Regions from separate parts of the Kitasatospora sp. NPDC094015 genome, predicted to be linked through region 2. Evidence: riboswitches for the same ligand, from Rfam matches in the RefSeq annotation. Region 2 holds a riboswitch; the other holds the start of a gene.

What was found. A riboswitch is a leader RNA that binds a small molecule or an ion and turns the genes downstream of it on or off. The one in region 2 is predicted to bind glycine.
Region 1: it holds a riboswitch for glycine, as region 2 does, so the genes downstream of both, gcvT (glycine cleavage system aminomethyltransferase GcvT) here and gcvP (aminomethyl-transferring glycine dehydrogenase) in region 2, are expected to answer to the same signal.

What each region holds. Positions count from the first base shown of each region.
Region 1 is NZ_JBEOUL010000005.1:305,477-310,763, reverse strand. It holds gene ABT014_RS09330 (enhanced serine sensitivity protein SseB C-terminal domain-containing protein) at 1-754, opposite strand, end outside; gene ABT014_RS09325 (enhanced serine sensitivity protein SseB C-terminal domain-containing protein) at 999-1,787, opposite strand; glycine riboswitch at 1,946-2,050, shown strand; gene gcvT (glycine cleavage system aminomethyltransferase GcvT) at 2,227-3,345, shown strand; gene gcvH (glycine cleavage system protein GcvH) at 3,423-3,803, shown strand; gene glyA (serine hydroxymethyltransferase) at 3,890-5,158, shown strand.
Region 2 is NZ_JBEOUL010000036.1:11,839-17,125, forward strand. It holds gene ABT014_RS29805 (MFS transporter) at 8-1,486, opposite strand; gene ABT014_RS29810 (YsnF/AvaK domain-containing protein) at 1,687-2,511, opposite strand; partial or broken gene ABT014_RS29815 (PRC-barrel domain-containing protein) at 2,578-2,904, opposite strand; glycine riboswitch at 3,105-3,210, shown strand; gene gcvP (aminomethyl-transferring glycine dehydrogenase) at 3,449-5,287, shown strand, end outside.

The DNA.
Region 1 (5,287 bases), on a different contig from region 2:
GCTGCGGGGGCGGATAGCCGTACCCCGGATACGCCGGGGGTGCGGCCTGCGGGTGGCCGTAGTGGCTCTCCCGGTCGAAGATCGGGCGCGCGTTGGCAAGCAGCCACATCGCGACCGGGTCGAACTCGTCGGCCAGCATCACCGTGGACACCGCGGTGCCGTCCGGCACGTGCGCGACCGCGCGCTGGACCAGCGCCCGGGCCGCCTCCACCGCCGGCGGCGAGGTGTCGTACAGGTCGAGGCCGATCGCCAGGTACGGCTCGCCCAGTGCGGGCCGGACCCAGGCCTGGCGCAGCGCGCGCAGCGGGCGGACCTCCGCGGCCTGCCGGACCAGCACCTCGTAGAACTGCGGCGCCTGCAGCTGCGGCTCGCCGAGCTGGAGCGGCCCGGCCGGCAGCCGGTCCAGGCCGACCGCGATCCGGCGCAGGTCGGCCCAGGGCACGCCGACCCCGCCGCCGGGCACGTGCGGGTCGAGCCACAGGCCCCAGCGGGTGCGGTAGAGCGCGTTGGCGATCTCCAGGCCGGAGATCACCTCGTGGCCGCGGGCCCAGCCGCTGGCGGTGAGCTGCCCGGGGGAGGTGACCGCCGGGGCGTAGCCGTGGCCGCCGATGTCCATGTTCCCGTACTGGGCGTCCGGGCTGCCGGGCTGCCCGTGCCAGAGCAGCATCCAGACCTGGCCCTCGGCCAGCGCGCGCAGCAGTGCCTCGTAGGCCTCGTACCGCTCGGGCGCGACCTGGCCCAGGGCGCGCTCGATCGCGCCCGGGTCACCACCGGGACGCGCCGCGCCGGCCGGGCCCCACTGGCCCGGCGCGCTGCCGCCTGCCGCTCCCGCGCTCACGCGTCCACCTCGCTCTCGCCCGTCCCGTCGCCTGCGCGCCCCCCGCCGCGCGGGGTCGTCGGCAGCAACCCTATTGGGCCGGGCCGACGAACGTCATACCGCCATCCCCTACCGGAGAGTTGCTCCCCCGCCCGGCGACCGGCCCGGCGCCGCCCGTGGATCAGCCCCGGACGTAGAACGGCCGCACCCGGGCGAGCAGCCAGTCGACCACCGGGTCGGCGGCCAGGTCGAGCAGCACCAGGTGGACGCCCCAGGCCGGAGCGGCGGTCGCGAGCGCCCGGCCGAGCGCCTCCCCCACCCGGGCCGGGTCGGCCGGCAGCCCCGGGTCGAACTGCACGCCCAGGTAGAGCAGGGTGGCCTCGCCCTCCACCTTGGCCAGCGCCCGGCGGGCCGTCAACACTTCCGGCAGCAGCGCGAGTTCGGCGCCGGCCGCAGCCAGGAAGGCGTACGGCTCCTGGTGCGGCTCGGGCTCCTTCAGCGCCACCCGGGCGCCCTCCAGGACGGCCTCCCCGCGCTCGCCCTGCGGCCCGCGGCGCAGCTCCCCCACGCCCTCCGGCGGCACCGGGATGCCCACCGGCGCCTCGGGGTTGACCGCGATCCCGATCCCCAGCGGCAGCCCGCGGGCGAACTCCCACATCGGCGCGATCGCGAACGCCATCCCGGGCGCCTGGCGCAGGAACTCCTCCTGCGAGGAGAACACCGGCACGTACGGGGCGCCGGCCAGCTCGATGGTGGGCAGGTCCAGCGACTCGCCCTGGCGGTCCGCGCCGGCCGGCAGCGGGATCCAGACCTGGCTGCGGGCCAGCACCTCGATCACCCGTGGCGTGGCGCCCGGGTCACCGAGCGCCGCGGTGAGCACCTGTTCCAGCTCGTTGACCGGCCAGCTCCCGCCCTCGGGAGCCGAGCCCGGCTCCGTCCAAGGCTGCGCCTCGCCCGCCGGGTACCCCATCCGCTTGTGCCCCTTCCAACCTGGCCGGGCGGGCCACCTGCCGCGCGGCCCGTGCGCCGGCCGAACGACCGTCCAGCAGAGCGTATCGCCCGGCCCCCCTCCCCCCGGGCCCCACCGGCATGCCATGATGACCCCGATCCAACTTCATACTGGCCGCTCGAACCCGCGCGGGAGAGTCCGGAGTGCCTGATGCAGGCAGGGCCGGCGCCGAAGGAGCAAGTCCTCCCCGGAATCTCTCAGGCCACCCATACCGCCCGGGCTAGGCACATCTGGAAAGTGGACACGGCCGCGCCGTGCGCCCACCCACGGTGCAAGCCGCCATCCTTGGTTGCGGTGAAGCTCTCAGGTTGTGACGACAGACGGGGAGACTCCGCCCCCGCATGCCCGCGTCCAGACGCGGGTGCGCTCCTGTCAGTGCCAGCCGAGGAGTCCCGCCACCATGTCCCTGCGCCACACCGCACTCGACGCCCTGCACCGCTCGCTGGGCGCCACCATGACCGACTTCGCCGGCTGGGACATGCCGCTGCGCTACGGCTCCGAGCGCGAGGAGCACCTCGCGGTCCGCACCAGGGCCGGCCTGTTCGACCTCTCGCACATGGGCGAGATCACCGTCAGCGGCCCGCAGGCCGGCGAGCTGCTGGACCACGCGCTGGTCGGCTTCATCTCCGCGCTCGGCGTGCTGCGCGCCCGCTACACGATGATCTGCCGCGAGGACGGCGGCATCCTGGACGACCTGATCGTCTACCGCACCGGCGAGACCGAGTACATGGTGGTCGCCAACGCCTCCAACGCCCAGGTGGTGCTGGACGCGCTGACCGAGCGGGCCGCGGGCTTCGACGCGGTGGTCCGCGACGACCGCGACGCCTACGCGCTGCTGGCCGTCCAGGGCCCGGAGGCGAACGGCATCCTGGCCTCGGTGACCGACGCCGACCTGCCCGGCCTCAAGTACTACGCGCTGCTGCCCGCCACGGTGGCCGGCCGCCAGGTCTGGCTGGCCCGCACCGGCTACACCGGCGAGGACGGCTTCGAGATCTTCTCCGCCCCGGCCGACGCCGAGCACCTGTGGCAGGCGCTGACCGAGGCCGGCGCCGACAAGGGCCTGGTGCCGTGCGGGCTGTCCTGCCGCGACACCCTGCGCCTGGAGGCCGGCATGCCGCTGTACGGGCACGAGCTCTCCACCGACCTGACCCCGTTCGACGCCGGCCTCGGCCGGGTGGTCCGGTTCGACAAGACCACCAACGACGGCGAGTTCGTCGGCCGCAAGGCGCTGGAGCAGGCCGCCGCCGCGGCCGAGTCCAACCCGCCGCAGGTGCTGGTCGGCCTGGTCTCCGAGGGCAAGCGCGTCCCGCGCGCCGAGTACGCCGTGGTCTCCGCCGACGGCACCCCGATCGGCCGGATCACCTCCGGCTCGCCCTCGCCGACCCTGGGCAAGCCGATCGCCATCGCGTACGTGGACGCGGCGCACGCCGCCCCCGGCACCGCGGTCGCGGTCGACGTCCGCGGCAAGCACGAGCCGGTCGAGGTCGTCGCGCTGCCGTTCTACAAGCGCGCCCGCTGAGGCCCACGCACCCCCGGTTCCGGTCCGCACAGCGGACTGCTTCGCCCTACCCTCTTGCGATCCTGGAGAATGACGTCATGAGCAACCCCACGCACCTGCAGTACACCAAGGAGCACGAGTGGCTGACCGCGGCTGACGCGGACGGCGTCTCCACCGTCGGCATCACCAAGCACGCCGCCGACGCGCTCGGCGACATCGTGTACGTCCAGCTCCCGGAGGTCGGCGAGACCGTCACCGCCGGCGAGACCTGTGGTGAGCTCGAGTCCACGAAGTCGGTCAGCGACCTGTACTCGCCGGCCACCGGCGAGATCGTCGAGATCAACCAGGCCGTCATCGACGACCCGGCGCTGGTCAACGGCGAGCCGTTCGAGGGCGCCTGGCTGTTCAAGCTCAAGGTCGAGGCGACCGACGAGCTGATCGACGCCGAGGCCTACACCGCCTTCACCACCGGCGGCTGACCACCGCGTGCAAGGGGGCCGGCCGCAGCGCGGCGGGCGGCCCCTTCCCCTCAGGTAACCGCCCAGCCCTACGGGAAGACCCCATCATGACGGTTCTCAACCAGTCCCTGCACGCGCTCGACCCGGAGATCGCGACCGCGGTCGACGCCGAGCTGCACCGCCAGCAGACCACCCTCGAAATGATCGCCTCCGAGAACTTCGCCCCGGTGGCGGTCATGGAGGCCCAGGGCTCGGTGCTGACCAACAAGTACGCCGAGGGCTACCCCGGCAAGCGCTACTACGGCGGCTGCGAGCACGTCGACGTGGTGGAGCAGATCGCGATCGACCGGATCAAGGAGCTGTTCGGCGCCGAGCACGCCAACGTGCAGCCGCACTCCGGCGCGCAGGCCAACGCCGCCGCGATGTTCGCCCTGATCCAGCCGGGCGACACCATCCTGGGCCTGAGCCTGGCGCACGGCGGCCACCTGACCCACGGCATGAAGATCAACTTCTCCGGCAAGCTCTACAACGTGGCCGCGTACCACGTCGACGAGAAGTCCGGCCGGGTCGACATGGCCGAGGTCGAGCGCCTGGCCAAGGAGCACCAGCCGAAGCTGATCGTCGCCGGCTGGTCCGCCTACCCGCGCCAGCTGGACTTCGCCGAGTTCCGCCGCATCGCGGACGAGGTCGGCGCGCTGCTGATGGTCGACATGGCACACTTCGCCGGCCTGGTCGCCGCCGGCCTGCACCCGTCCCCGGTGCCGTACGCGGACGTGGTCACCACCACCACCCACAAGACCCTGGGCGGTCCGCGCGGTGGCGTGATCCTCTCCAAGGCGGAGTGGGCCAAGAAGATCAACTCCGCGGTCTTCCCGGGCCAGCAGGGCGGTCCGCTGGAGCACGTGATCGCCGCCAAGGCGGTCTCCTTCAAGGTCGCCGCCTCGCCCGAGTTCAAGGAGCGCCAGCAGCGCACCCTGGAGGGCGCCAAGATCCTCGCCGAGCGCCTGCTGCAGGCCGACGCCACCGGCGCCGGCGTCTCGGTGCTCTCCGGCGGCACCGACGTGCACCTGGTGCTGGTCGACCTGCGCAACAGCGAGCTGGACGGCCAGCAGGCCGAGGACCGGCTGCACGAGGTCGGCATCACGGTCAACCGCAACGCCGTCCCGAACGACCCGCGGCCGCCGATGGTCACCTCGGGCCTGCGGATCGGCACCCCGGCGCTGGCCACCCGCGGCTTCCAGGCCGAGGACTTCCGCGAGGTCGCCGACATCATCGCCGAGGCGCTGCTGCCCGCCTTCGACGAGGCCAAGGCCACCGCGCTCAAGGCCCGCGTCACCGCGCTGGCCGAGAAGTACCCGCTCTACCCGAACCTGTAGTTCACCCGGGGGTAGGGCGGGGGACCCCGCCCCACCCCCCGGTTCTCCGGGGCACCGCGCACACTGGAACGTGGTCGCGGTGCCCCGCGCCGTGTCCGCACGCCCCCCAGCACGTCTCCACGAGACCAG
Region 2 (5,287 bases):
CGCCTCGTCAGGCGTCGGTCTTGGCCAGCTCGGGGCTGGTGGCGGCCGCCTCGACGGGCGTGGTGGCCGACTTGACGGTGCGGATCGCGAACGGCACGACGGCGGCGACCAGGCAGACCACGGCTGCCGTCCAGAAGGCGTGCTTGTAGGCGTCCAGGGTGGGCAGCAGCACCGGGATCGGCAGGCCCTTGATGGTGTCGCCGGTCAGGATGGCGCCCATCACGGCGGTGCCGACGGCGCCACCGACGGTGCGCAGCACCGCGTTCATGCCGTTGGCGATGCCGCTCTGCTCGACCGGGACGGCGCCGTTGATGTACGCCGGCATGGCCGCGTAGGCGAGGCCGACACCGAGGCCGAAGACGGCGGAGGCGGTGTAGATGTCGCCCTCGGCGCTGTGCCGCAGGGCCAGGTAGGCCATCGAGACCGCGCCGAGCACGCCACCGAGGACCAGCGGCAGCCGCGGGCCGCGGCGGGCGATCAGCAGCGCGCCGACCGGGGCGGCGACCATCGAGCCGACCGCGGAGGGGAGCAGCATGACGCCGGCGTGCAGCACGGTGGCGGTGAAGCCGTAGTGGGTGAGCTTCTCCGGGGTCTGGGCGAAGTTGCTGATGACCAGGAAGGAGCCGTACATCCCGAAGCCGATCAGCAGGCCGGAGATGTTGGTGAAGGCGACGGCCGGGCGGGACATCATCTTCATGTCGACCAGCGGGTGGCTGACCTTGGTCTCGATGATGATCCAGACCAGCGCGACCACGGCGGCGACGGCGAACAGGCCGAGGGTCTTGTTGGAGGTCCAGCCCCAGTTGTTGCCCTGGCTGACGGCGACCAGCAGCGCGGACAGCCAGCCGGCGAGGGTGAGTGCGCCCAGCGGGTCGGCGCCGCCCTCCTTGTCGGTCACCGGGTCCTTGGGCACCCGCAGGGCGACCAGGGCGACCGCGATCAGGCCGAAGATCAGGCCCATCCAGAAGATGGACTTGTAGCTCCAGTGCTCCAGCAGCAGGCCGGTGGCGACCAGGCCGAGGCCGCTGCCGACGCCCATCGAGGCGCTGATCATCGCGACGCCGCCGGTGACCTTCTCCCGGGGGAGTTCGTCGCGGACGATGCTGATGGCCAGCGGCAGCACGCCACCGCCGGCGCCCTGCAGGACGCGGGCGACGACCAGCCAGGTGAAGGAGTGGGTGCCGACCGCGAGGGCGGAGCCGGCCACCAGGCCGGCCAGCGAGACCAGCAGCATCGGCTTGCGGCCGCGCAGGTCGCCGAACCGGCCGAGCAGCGGGGTGAGGACGGCGGCCGAGAGCAGGTTGGCCGTCATCAGCCAGGTGATGTTCGAGCCGGAGACGTTCAGTTCCTTGGCCAGCGAGGGCAGGATCGGGACGACTGCGGTCTGCACCACGCTGAACGCCAGCATGGCCAGCACGAGGGCGGGGAGCACCCGGGCACTGGTCGGCTTGTCGGCCGTGATGGCGGGCTGTGATGCCTCACTCACGGTTCTTCCTCCGGTTCTGGCTTCCCGAAGCGCGCTGCTTCAGGCACGAGATAGTGAATCGAATGAAGTAACCATGCCGCTGAATAGTTCAGTGTGTCAAATATCGAGTGGTGAAGCTTCGGTAAAGCCGAAGTCCCGCCCCCGGCGGACGCGGGGACGGGACTTCGAACGGCCTGCGACGAGCGGACGGTGACGGTGGCTCAGGACGGCCGCAGCGGCTCGGGGCGGTGGGCGTCCGGCATCGAACCGGAGGCCGGCGCCGACCGCTGGGCCTGGCCGGTCGGCGGGGTGTCCGCGGCGGCCGGGGCGGTGCTGTCGTGGATCTCCACCTGCTCGCGGCGCAGCTCCTCGCGGACCACGGCCTCCTCGGTGTAGCGCTCCACCACCAGGCGCACCCGCTCGATCGGCGCCAGGTACTTGCGCACCACCGGACGCTCCTCCCGCAGGGTGACCTCCTCGACGCCCTCGGCGATCTCCTGCTCGGTCAGCGCGGCCCGCTCTGCATCGGTGACCGGCACCCGCTCCACCCGGACCCGCTCGCGGACCACCGGGACCTTGCGCTCCACCGGCTCGCTGGTCACGTACTTGCGCAGCCGCGCGGTGCCCAGGACGTGCCACTCGGTGGTGATGTCGAGGCGCTCCTCCCGGCAGGTGACCTCCACCGGGTCGCCCGGCGAGCTAGGCGCCGCGGTGGTCGGGCGCTCCTGCTCGGGCCGGCCCTGCTCGGGCCGCAGCTGCTCCGGCCGCTTCTGCTCGGGCTGCTTCTCCTCGGGCATCCGGGTGTCGGGCGCGGACCTCGGCGGCGCCGTGTGCAGTGCCGTGGCCATCGGGCTGCCGTGCACCGTGGGCGCCTCGGCCGGCGCCGACATCGGTACGGCCATCGGCACGGCGGTCGGCGGGCCCGAGCCGAAGGAGGGCGGGGCGCTCAGGTTCGAGGATGCCGAGGACGTCGAGGACGTCGAGGACGTCGAGGACTCCGGCGGGGCCATCGTGGCCGGACCGGAGGAGACCTTGCCGAAGTCCATGTCCTTGCTGCGGTCGCCCGCCGCCACCGTGGCCGCCGCGGCGGCCGAACCGTTGGAGGCGGAGACCGGCTGGGTCGGACCGCCGGCGTCCAGCCCGTAGTAGCGGTAGAGCTGGAGCTCCTGCGCGGGCGAGAGGTGCTGGCCCACCCCGAAGTCCGGGGACTCCTTGATCAGTGACTTGTCGTAGGGCACCCGGAGCTCGTCGCCGGCGAACTCGCTGGTGGTCAGGGGGACGAAGGCGTCCCGGCCGAAGATCCCGGTCCGCACCGCGGCCCACTCCGGCTCGCCGGTGGCGTCGTCGAGGTACACCTCGTCCACCGTGCCGATCTTGTCACCGTTCCGGTCGACCGCCTTGTGTCCGATCAGGTCGCGCGGATCGATATCGGTCTGCACGCTGTCCTCCGTCCAACTGCTCCTGCGAATGGCCGTCAAGGGGGCGGTCGAAGGAGCTGGCCGTCCGCCACTTCACACGAAAAGCCATCAATCGGACGTGGGCGACCCGGGCGCCGCCGTCCGGGGCACGGCGGCGCCCGGCCCGTCCGACCTGGCCCGTGATCCGCGGGAACCGCGCTGGTACCCTGGGCGGCGACCGCCGAGCCCGCTCGGGAGAGTCCCTGAGCCCGCCGAAGCCGGGCGTCAGGGCGCCGAAGGAGCAACTCCTCCCCGGAATCTCTCAGGCACCCGTACCGTGTGGGACAGGTCACTCTGGAAAGCAGGGCAGGATCGCCGGCGCGGGAGCCGGCGGCACCACCCTCACCGACGGTGCAAGCCGGCGGGCGGCCCCCGGGCCTCCCGTGCGGGCGAAGCTCTCAGGTCCCGATGACAGAGGGGGAGGCCTGTCGGGTTCGTGCGCTCATGGCCGCCGCTGCTGCGCAGCGGCGAACGCCGGTCGGCGTCCGCACCCCAGCCGGTCATCGACCAGGAGGCTTCGACCCCCATGAACGCCCAGCCGACCAACGGTCGCCGCAGCGACGCCACCCTCACCGAGCTCGAGCAGGCAAGCCCCTTCGAGAACCGCCACATCGGGCCCGACGACGCCGCCCGGGCGAAGATGCTGGCCCACGTGGGCTACGGCTCGCTGGACGAGCTGTCCGACGCCGCCGTCCCGGACGCCATCAAGAGCCTGACCGCGCTCGGCCTGCCGGCCGGCCGCAGCGAGGCCGAGGTGCTCGCCGAGCTGCGCGCCCTGGCCGCCCGCAACCAGGTGTTCACCTCGATGATCGGCCTGGGCTACTACGGCACCTTCACCCCGCCGGTGATCCTGCGCAACGTGCTGGAGAACCCGGCCTGGTACACCGCCTACACGCCGTACCAGCCGGAGATCTCGCAGGGCCGGCTGGAGGCGCTGCTCAACTTCCAGACCCTGGTCTCCGACCTGACCGGCCTGGACACCTCCGGCTCCTCGCTGCTCGACGAGGGCACCGCCGCCGCCGAGGCGATGGCGCTGGCCCGCCGGGTCACCAAGGTCAAGGGCGGGGTCTTCCTGATCGACGCCGACACCCTGCCGCAGACCACCGCGGTGATCGAGACCCGCGCCGTGCCGACCGGTGTCGAGGTGGTCGTCGCCGATCTGTCCGAGGGCATCCCGGCCGAGATCGCCGAGCGCGGCGTCTTCGGCGTGCTGCTCCAGTACCCGGGCGCCTCCGGCGCGGTCCGCGACCTGGCCCCGCTGATCGAGCAGGCGCACGGCCTCGGGGCGGTCGTCGCGGTCGCCGCCGACCTGCTGGCGCTGACCCTGCTGAAGTCGCCGGGCGAGCTCGGCGCCGACATCGCCTGCGGCACCTCGCAGCGGTTCGGCGTGCCGATGGGCTTCGGCGGCCCGCACGCCGGCTACCTGGCCGTGCGCGCCCAGTACGCCCGGAACCTGCCCGGCCGCCTGGTCGGCGTCTCGGTCGACGTGGACGGCAACCGGGCCTACCGCCTGGCGCTGCAGACCCGCGAGCAGCACATCCGCCGCGAGAAGGCCACCAGCAACATCTGCACCGCCCAGGTGCTGCTCGCCGTGATGGCCTCGATGTACGCGGTCTACCACGGCCCCGACGGCCTGGCCGACATCGCCCGCCGCACCCACCGCTACGCGGCCGCGCTCGCCGACGGCCTGCGGGCCGGCGGCGTCGAGCTCGCCCACGGCGCGTTCTTCGACACCGTGACCGCCCGCGTCCCCGGGCGCGCCGACGAGGTGGTGGCCGCCGCGGCCGAGGCCGGGATCAACCTGTTCCGGGTCGACGCCGACACCCTCTCGATCTCCTGCGACGAGACCACCACCCGCGAGCACCTGGCGGGCGTCTGGGCCGCCTTCGGCCTGAAGGACGTCCAGGTGGCCGAGGCCGCCGACACGCTGCCCGCCGGCCTGCTGCGCGAGGACGAGTACCTGACCCACCCGGTCTTCCACAGCCACCGCTCGGAGACCGCCATGCTGCGCTACCTGCGCCGCCTGTCGGACCGGGACTACGCGCTGGACCGCGGCATGATCCCGCTCGGCTCCTGCACCATGAAGCTCAACGCCACCACCGAGATGGAGCCGGTGACCTGGCCCGAGTTCGGCCAGCTGCACCCGTTCGCCCCGGTCGAGCAGGTCGGCGGCTTCCTTGCCCTGATCCGCGAGCTGGAGCAGCAGCTGGTCGAGGTGACCGGCTACGACGCCGTCTCGATCCAGCCGAACGCCGGCTCCCAGGGCGAGCTGGCCGGCCTGCTCGCCGTCCGCGCGTACCACCTGGCCAACGGCGACGCCCAGCGCGACGTCTGCCTGATCCCCTCCTCCGCGCACGGCACCAAC